Regions from separate parts of the Neobacillus phoenicis genome, predicted to be linked through region 1. Evidence: predicted binding sites of a transcription regulator. Region 1 holds the regulator's gene; the other holds the start of a gene.
The links. Region 1 encodes Rex, which represses fermentation and respiration genes when NADH is low (regulators of the CRP and FNR family bind a similar motif). Its sites were predicted from a motif close to TTGTGAAATATTTCACAA; they were not measured.
Positions count from the first base shown of each region.

Region 2: the regulator Rex is predicted to act here: its motif matches at 2,414-2,431, upstream of AA0X95_RS13345 (cytochrome c oxidase subunit II).

Region 1 covers NZ_CP154847.1:226,386-230,817, reverse strand. The annotation lists gene AA0X95_RS01065 (ABC-F family ATP-binding cassette domain-containing protein) at 1-1,802, opposite strand, end outside; gene moaC (cyclic pyranopterin monophosphate synthase MoaC) at 1,971-2,468, shown strand; gene AA0X95_RS01055 (redox-sensing transcriptional repressor Rex) at 2,503-3,156, shown strand; gene AA0X95_RS01050 (YhbD family protein) at 3,284-3,907, shown strand; gene AA0X95_RS01045 (polymer-forming cytoskeletal protein) at 3,920-4,432, shown strand, end outside.
Region 2 covers NZ_CP154847.1:2,574,131-2,578,562, reverse strand. The annotation lists gene AA0X95_RS13360 (ABC transporter permease) at 1-780, opposite strand, end outside; gene AA0X95_RS13355 (ABC transporter substrate binding protein) at 904-1,902, opposite strand; gene AA0X95_RS13350 (hypothetical protein) at 2,142-2,270, opposite strand; gene AA0X95_RS13345 (cytochrome c oxidase subunit II) at 2,526-3,062, shown strand; gene AA0X95_RS13340 (cbb3-type cytochrome c oxidase subunit I) at 3,064-4,432, shown strand, end outside.

The DNA.
Region 1 (4,432 bases):
AACTGCTGTTCGTAATCCTGAATTTGTTCCTCAAGCTCTTCAATCCGTAACTCGATTTCTTCTAATTTCCGTTTGCGCTGGCGCTCTAGCTTTTTGCTTTCCTTCTCCTGTTGATAAGAGTTTTTTTCAAAAGCTTCAACCTGCGCAGCCTTTTTAGCCGATTCCGCTAGGGCTAATGCAGCCAATTCTTCCTGCTCGAGCTTCTTTTCTAAATAATAATCATAATCCCCAAGATACTCCATGCTGCCATGTCTGCTTAATTCCAATACCTTAGTGGCAATCCGGTTAATAAAATATCGGTCATGGGATACAAACAAAATGGTACCAGGATAGTCAATCAGTGCATTCTCAAGGACTTCCTTACTATCAAGGTCCAGGTGGTTTGTTGGCTCGTCAAGAATGAGTACATTGGCCTTTTCTAGCATCAGCTTGGCAAGTGCTAACCGAGCCTTCTCCCCGCCGCTAAGAGTGGAGACTATTTTTAACACATCGTCACCAGAGAATAAGAAGTTTCCAAGAACGGTTCGGATTTCTTTTTCACTTTTCAACGGATAGTCATCCCAAAGCTCATTTAATACACGCTTATTAGAGGTTAATTCCGCCTGTTCCTGATCGTAATAGCCAATGGAAAGGTTTGTTCCATAATAGATGGTGCCGGCAAGGGCAGGGAGCTTCTTAATAATCGTTTTTAGAAGCGTAGACTTACCAATTCCATTTGGGCCCACAAGAGCAATACTTTCCCCTTTAAAAGCCCGGAACGAAATCGCCTCAGATACCTTCTCTCCATCATAACCCACCGCAAGAGAATCGACCGTTAGTACATCATTCCCGGTTTGTCTTTCAATTTCAAAAGAGAAAGTGGCAGACTTTTCATCACCAAGAGGCCGGTCCATTAAGTCCATTTTCTCCAGCTTTTTTCGACGGCTTTGCGCTCGTTTGGTGGTGGAGGCTCTCGCTAGATTCCGTTGGATAAAATCCTGTAAATTAGCAACCTCTTGCTGTTGTTTTTCATAAAGCTTCAAATCTCGCTCATAATTGGCCGCTTTTTGTTCAAGGTAAGAACTATAGTTACCCGGAAACTTTTGGATTTGCTTGCGGGATACTTCATAGACCTGATTCACGACTTTATCTAAGAAGTAGCGGTCATGAGAGACGATTAAAATCGCGCCATCGTAGCCCTGTAAATATTGTTCCAGCCATGAAAGGGTATCAATATCTAAATGGTTGGTAGGCTCGTCCAATATTAATATATCAGGTTTGGTTAGCAGCAATTTCCCTAAGGCGAGCCGGGTTTTTTGACCACCGCTTAAACTAGCAATCATGAGAGAATGATCCTGGAAGTTTAAACCGTGCAGAACCGAACGAATGTCAGCTTCAAACTGGTATCCGCCCTGCTCCTTGAATTTTACCTGAAGGGTATCATATTCTTTCAGCACCCGTTCGTACTTGCTTGGGTCTTCAAACACAGAAGGATCGGCCATTTGTTCTTCCAGTTTGCGGAGCGATTTTTCCATGATTTGAAGTGGCTCAAATACGGTTAACATTTCGTCCCAAATGGTCAATTTGGATTCTAATCCAGTGTTCTGGGCTAAATACCCGATGGTTACTTCTTTTGGTTTGATGATCTCGCCGCCATCATGAGACAAATGTCCGGCAATAATCTTTAATAAAGTCGATTTTCCGGCACCGTTACGGCCAACAAGGGCCACTCGGTCTCTCGTTTGTAATTCTAGCTTTATATTCGATAAAATAAGGTCAGCACCATAATATTTTTGTAATTGATTCACTTGCAATAAAATCATTTTATTCACCTCTATTACTTAGGACTAGTGTACCGTATAAGCGGAATGACAGCAATAACTCGGACTCTTCTAGGTGCTGTTCTTATAAAAAATCTAGTGATTCGTTCAAAGTTTCACACACATAAAAGGAAAAATAGTGTATTATTTTTTGATAGGAGGATTTTTTATATGGCCGAATTTACGCATTTTAATGAAGAAGGCAGAGCAAAGATGGTCGATGTCAGTGACAAGCCCGAAACAGCACGTACTGCTCTTGCTCATTCTAGCATAACCGTAAGTAAAGAGATTTTTGATAAAATAACCAATCATGAGATGAAAAAGGGCGATGTATTAGCTGTTGCCCAGGTTGCTGCTGTGATGGCGGCAAAAAAAACATGGGATCTCATTCCAATGTGTCATCCCATTCCACTGACAGGTGTGAATATTTCTTTTGCATGGGAAGAGGATCAAACAGGAAACTTTCAATTACATATTGAGGCAGCGGTGAAAACTAAGGGGAATACAGGTGTGGAAATGGAAGCGCTCACAGCTGCATCTGCTTGTGCGTTAACCGTTTATGACATGTGTAAGGCAGTTGATAAAGGGATGGTTATTGGACCAACCTATTTAGTGGAAAAAACAGGCGGTAAAAACGGTGATTTTAGAAGAAATGAACAGGTTAAATAAGAGTTAAAAAACCATTCATGGGGTGTGGGAGAATATGAGTAACGAAACGATGAAAATACCACAGGCGACAGCGAAACGGCTGCCCCTCTATTATCGATTTTTAAAGAACCTGCATACTTCCGGCAAACAAAGAGTTTCATCTGCAGAGTTAAGTGAAGCGGTAAAGGTAGACTCGGCAACGATTCGCCGTGACTTTTCCTATTTTGGGGCATTAGGTAAAAAGGGGTATGGCTATAATGTTAACTATTTGTTAACCTTTTTCCGGAAAACGCTGGATCAGGATGAATTAACGAAGGTTGCATTAATTGGGGTTGGTAATTTAGGGACTGCCTTTTTAAATTATAACTTTTTAAAAAATAACAACACGAAGATCGAGGTCGCTTTTGATGTCGACCCGGAAAAAATGGGAACCATGATTCGTGAAGTTCCGGTTCATCATATGGATGATTTGGAGAAGGTATTAGAAAATAGTGATATTCAGGTGGCTATTTTGACGGTCCCTGCTCCTGTTGCCCAAATGATAACGGACCGACTTGTAAAAGCAGAGGTCAAAGGGATTTTGAACTTTACGCCCGCTCGGTTAAATGTACCAGCGTCGATTCGGGTTCACCATATTGACTTGGCAGTGGAACTGCAATCATTGGTTTACTTTTTAAAGCACTATCCGACAGTGGATATAGAAGAATAGAACAGGGGAAGGCCTTTTACGATGATTTAATCGTAGGAGGTCTTTTTTTTTACAAAAATAGGTAAGTCACAGCTTTACAAACGTAACAGTGTTATGTTACATTGATAAATAGAAAGGGGTTTTTATCATGAGCGAGGAGTTAATCTCAAAAAAAGACCTATTAGAATTAGCTGGAATTTCGTATGGGCAGCTATATAGATGGAAGCGAAAGGACCTTATTCCAGAAGACTGGTTCATCCGTAAATCAACCTTTACTGGACAGGAGACCTTTTTTCCAAAAGAGAAGATTCTAGAAAGAATCAATAAAATCCAAACAATGAAAGAAAATTTATCGCTAGATGAACTGGCAGACATGTTTTCACCGAATATTTCTGATTTGCAGCTAGGAAAAGATGAGTTAGTAAAACGTAACATTGTTTCATCAACTGTCATGGATTTTTACCTTGAGAATGAAAAAGGAAGCCTTACCTTTACGATTACTAGAATGCTCGAGGTATACGTGCTTGAGAAGCTGCTGCAATCTGGTGAGATTAATCAAGATGAAGGAAAGATGCTGCTTCAGGTGCTAAAAGAGCATGCGGCTTTAATCAAACAAAAAAGCTGTGAATTAGTGATAACAAGGAAGCTTGGGGTGTCATCATGTCTTTTGCTTATTAACGCAGAAGCCATGCATATGGATCTGGGGACGAAAATGGTTGTGCAGCTCTCACTGATGTCGTGTATGGAAGAGATCAAAGCAAAATTATTATAAAGGAGAATATACATGGATATGAAGGAAAGAGGAGACTTAGTCATCAATGGCTTCGGTGCTTCCAATGGCGGGACGTTTCGCCAGGTCATTGTCAATGGATTCGGTACGGTTAACAGTGATGTTGATTGCGTTGAGTTTGAAAGTAATGGTTTCGGGACTGTGGATGGGAATGTGACAAGTGAACAGGCCAAAATAAACGGTAAAGCAAAGGTCAAGGGAACGATTGAATCCCAACACTTATCGATAGATGGAACGGCAAAGATTGATGAAAATCTATATGTGAAAAAATTAAAGGTTTCTGGCAAGGCATCTGTTGGTGGAAAAGTGAAAAGTGAAGAAATCAAAATTAATGGAGTGTTAAGGGTAGAGGGAGATTGTGAGGCGGAGATTTTTAAAGCAGATTCTCAATTTGCTATTGGCGGATTATTAAATGCCGAACAAATTACGATCCAACTTCATGGCCCATGCAAGGCAAAGGAAATCGGCGGAGAAACAATATTGGTGAAACATAGAGGTTCTTTTTTT
Region 2 (4,432 bases), 2.3 Mb from region 1:
GAGTGTAGTTCTCGCAATCGTCCTTGTACCAAATAAAGCTTCACCGATTATTACCGATGCTAATCCAATGACAATCATTCCTATTCCCATTCCAACATCCGCAAAACCACCTTGTTGGGCAATAAGTGCACCTGAGAATGCAACTAAAGCATTAGACAGGCCTAATCCAAGAACAACAAGAAGGTTGGTATTGGCTGAAAGGCTTCGAATCATTCGTTTATTATCACCTGTTGCCCTTACAGCAAGACCAATTTCTGTTTGTAAGAATACATCCGTTAAGAATTTAATCAACAAGGTAACAATAATCATAAAAATCAATATCCCCCATGTTTCAGGAAGACTATCACCTAGACCAATCAGTGACAAAATACTATTAAATAATGAATCAATCCCAGTCTTTTCAAATAAACTACTTATTTTTGTAAAAGCCGTATCCGTATTTAATAATGGTATATTTGAACGACCCATAATTCTAAGGTTAATAGAATAAAGAGCAATCATCATAAGGATACCTGAAAGCAGGTTATTAATTCTTCCAAATGTATGTAAAAGGCCTGTCATGCAGCCTGCTGCAAATCCGGCAAATAAAGCCATAATTGTCGCTAAAAACGGATTTGTTCCATTTGCGATCATGACAGCCGAAATCGCTGCTCCCGTTACAAAACTTCCATCCACTGTTAAATCAGGAAAATCTAAAATGCGAAAGGAAAGATAGACGCCCAGCGCCATAATCGCATAGATGATACCTGCCTCAAAAGATCCAAATATGGCTGTAAACATTGAAATCATCCCTTCTTTATGGCTATTTTTTATTTACATAAAAAAACACCATTTCTTTACTAACCTATGTATAAATCAAGGAGAGAACAACAAAATGTTCTCCTCCTTGAAATAGTGTCAATCTTATTTTCCTTCGTAAAACTCTCCTAGCTTCTTCCAATCATCATTAACCTTTAATCCTTGTGCTTCTGCAGCAGACTTATTAATAACAAGTTTTAAACTGCTTGGAAGTTCAACTGGTATTTCAGATGGCTTTTTCTTTCCGGATAAAATTTCTGCTGCCATTAAACCAGATTGATAGCCAAGATCAAAGTAACTAAAACCACTTGCAGCAACGGCACCTTTTTTCATCGAATCCAGTTCACCCACGAACAATGGAATCTTTTTGCTATTTGCAATCGATATAACAGAATCAAGGGCAGTAACAACCGTATTATCTGTTGGTATGTAGATTGCATCCACACGCCCTACAAGAGATTCAGCAGCCTGTTTTACTTCTGCAGTAGTAGACACGGAAACTTCTACAAGTTTTGCTCCCTTCGCTTCTGCCAGCTTCTTCACTTCTTTCACCTGAACAACAGAATTTTGTTCTCCTGAGTTGTAGATGACTCCTACCTTTTTGGCTTTCACTTCTTCTGTAATAAAGTTAATTGTTTTTTTCGTTGCATCAGGATGGTTATCAGTGGTACCGGTAATATTTTTACCTGGTTTATCAAATGCTTCTACTAATCCCGCTCCTACAGGGTCTGTTACAGAAGTGAAAATGATAGGAATTTCCTTCGTCGCATTCAATGCGGCTGTCGCACTCGGAGTAGCATTTGCAAAAATTAAATCAACTTTATCTCCAACAAAGTTATTGGCAATGGTTTGGGTGTTATTCATATCTGCTTGTGCATTTTGTTCATCGAATTTAGCTTTTATCCCCTTGTCCTTCAATGCTTTTTTAAAGCCTTCTGTTGCAGCATCTAAAGATGGATGAGGAGCAAACTGGGTAATGCCAATTTTAAATTCTTTCTCTGCCCCACCCTTTCCAGCTTCTCCTGAGGATTCCTTACTGCCACAACCCGCAAGCATCAGCATTCCTGCTAATGCAAAGGAAAATGCTCGAACTTTTTTCTTCATTTAGATCCCCCTTAATGTCGTTAATATTAATTTTCTAAAAATTTTTTATATTAAAAATTATTCTAGTATTTTTTTTGAACAAAAGCAATAGAAATACGAAAAATATTTTTTCACTTTAAAGCGGCATACCAAGTTAGTGCGAACATTTTTGAGTTGAAAACAAAAAATGCCTTCTATCTAAATAGAAGGCTTTAGTGAATATATATAAGATTATGAGTGGAGTAACAAAAATATGTGTATTACCAATCGCGAGTATTCTCAAGTAATTGATCAATCTCAACAGTGTGTACTTTGTATCCATTTTTCTCAGATGTTAGACCCGAAGTAGCTTCTAGTAATTTGTCGATATCAATAATAACGATTCCCATATCTAACCTCCATAGAATTTTGTTTTGAACCTATCAATGGTCCCTTTACCAAAGGATTCGTCTTTTCTCTATTAAACATGGGGGTCGTTTTCTAAAAAAACAAAACTCCCTATGAATAAGTTTTTTTAAAGATTACTAGTAAGGTATGATAAATTTCACTATTTTTTCACAAAAAGGGGTTTACAATGGGATTTGGAATCAGACAAGTAGTTGGGGGACTTCTTGTTTGATATTCATATAACGGGAGGGGTTTTTATGTACCAATCTATTGCGTGGTATGCTACCTTATTTTTCGTTTTCCTATTAGCACTTGCTTTTTCTTTTGTGTACGGGGAATCGAGAAAATTTAAAGAGTATGGACCAATTCAAGAAAAAGGCTACAAGATACGTAAGTTCTACTTTCTTGGGTTACTAGCTTTAATGGGTTTTGCTTCAGCGATGTCACTAAGCAAACTTCCTTACCATGATCAGCATGCACATGCTGAGGAGAATGGTAAAGTTGTTGATGTGACAGGTATGCAGTTTAGCTGGAATTTAAGCAATGAAGACTTTGTAGTTGGAGAGCCTATACAGTTTCGTGTGACAAGTAAAGATGTAACACATGGTTTTGGACTTTATGATAGTGATCTTAAGCTAATCGGACAAACACAAGCTATGCCAGATTATACTAATACTGTTTCGATTACATTTGAAAAGCCAGGAACATATAAAATCCTATGCTTAGAGTATTGCAGTACGGGTCATCATGTGATGATGAAGGATATCATCGTTAAACCGAAAGGAGGTAAATAAAATGGAGAATTCGTCTAGAAATTACATTAAAAAAGGCGTGTCATTATCCTTATTAGTCACCTCGGTCATACTGGTACTTATGATGACTTTTGGCGTCATGATGTTATTAAATCAAGGAAATGTATTTGAAATTTCATCACAGTTATTTTATAAAATCATGACAGTACACGGAACGGGAATGGTTGGTATTGCCGCTTTAGGTGGAAGTGCCATCATGTGGTATTTTTTATCAAAGTATATTCGCTTAAATCATAAGGTGTTTTTTGCAAACATGATCTTATCTTTAATCGGTGTCGTAATGATTCTTACAGCCATTTTTGTCTTTAATTTTTCTGATGGTTGGACCTTTCTTTACCCACTTCCATCCTTTTCAGCGAAGATTAATGGAACAACTGGGGCTTTATTATTTCTTTTTGGTCTATTAATTTTAGGTGTTGGATATTTGGTCATGTATTTTTACTTAGCCGCTAAACTCATAAAAGAATACGGAGGTTTAGGAAAATCACTAGGTTGGGATTATATTTTCAGAGAAAAAAAAGGATACGGACCACCTGCTGCAGTGGTGGCGACAACAATGGTCATAATCGCGAATTCTACTGGCATTCTTGCAGGAGCTACTGCATTGGTAGAATCAATTTTAAATATTTTAAATCCTAATTTCACCTTTGATCCGATGTTAGCCAAGCATCTAACCTATGCTTTCGGTCATATTTTTGCCAATTGCACCATCTATATGGCGGTTATTGCAGTCTATGAAATCTTATCAGAGTATACAGGACGTCCTTGGAAATCAAATAAAGCCTTTTTGATTGCATGGAACTTCTCAACGTTATTCACATTAATGATATATACTCATCATTTGTTAATGGATTTTGCAGTACCAAAATGGATGTTAATCATCGGTCAAGTTTTTTCATATGCAAATGGTTTACCAGTAATGGTCGTTACCGCATATGGTGCGTTAATGATCGTATTTCGATCTGCTGTTAAATGGGATTTTGCATCTAGTATGATGTTTTTAGCAATGTTTGGATGGGTTGCTGGTGCGGTTCCTGCCATTATTGATGCGACTATAGTTGTAAACCACGTCATGCATAATACTAAATGGGTTCCTGGACATTTCCACACATACATGGGCATGGGTGTAGTTGCCATGATTTTCGGATTTATGTATTACTTTAATAAAACAGAAGGTACACAAAAGCAAACTGGGCTTGATAAATTTGCGATTTCAATTTATTTCTTTTTCTTTACTGGAATTGCTGGCTCGTTTCTTTACGCAGGAAAAATAAGCGCCCCACGGCGGTGGGCTGAACATTTACCAGAATGGACGGGTTCTGACCAAGTGGGAGCCCTTTGTGGTGTCTTTG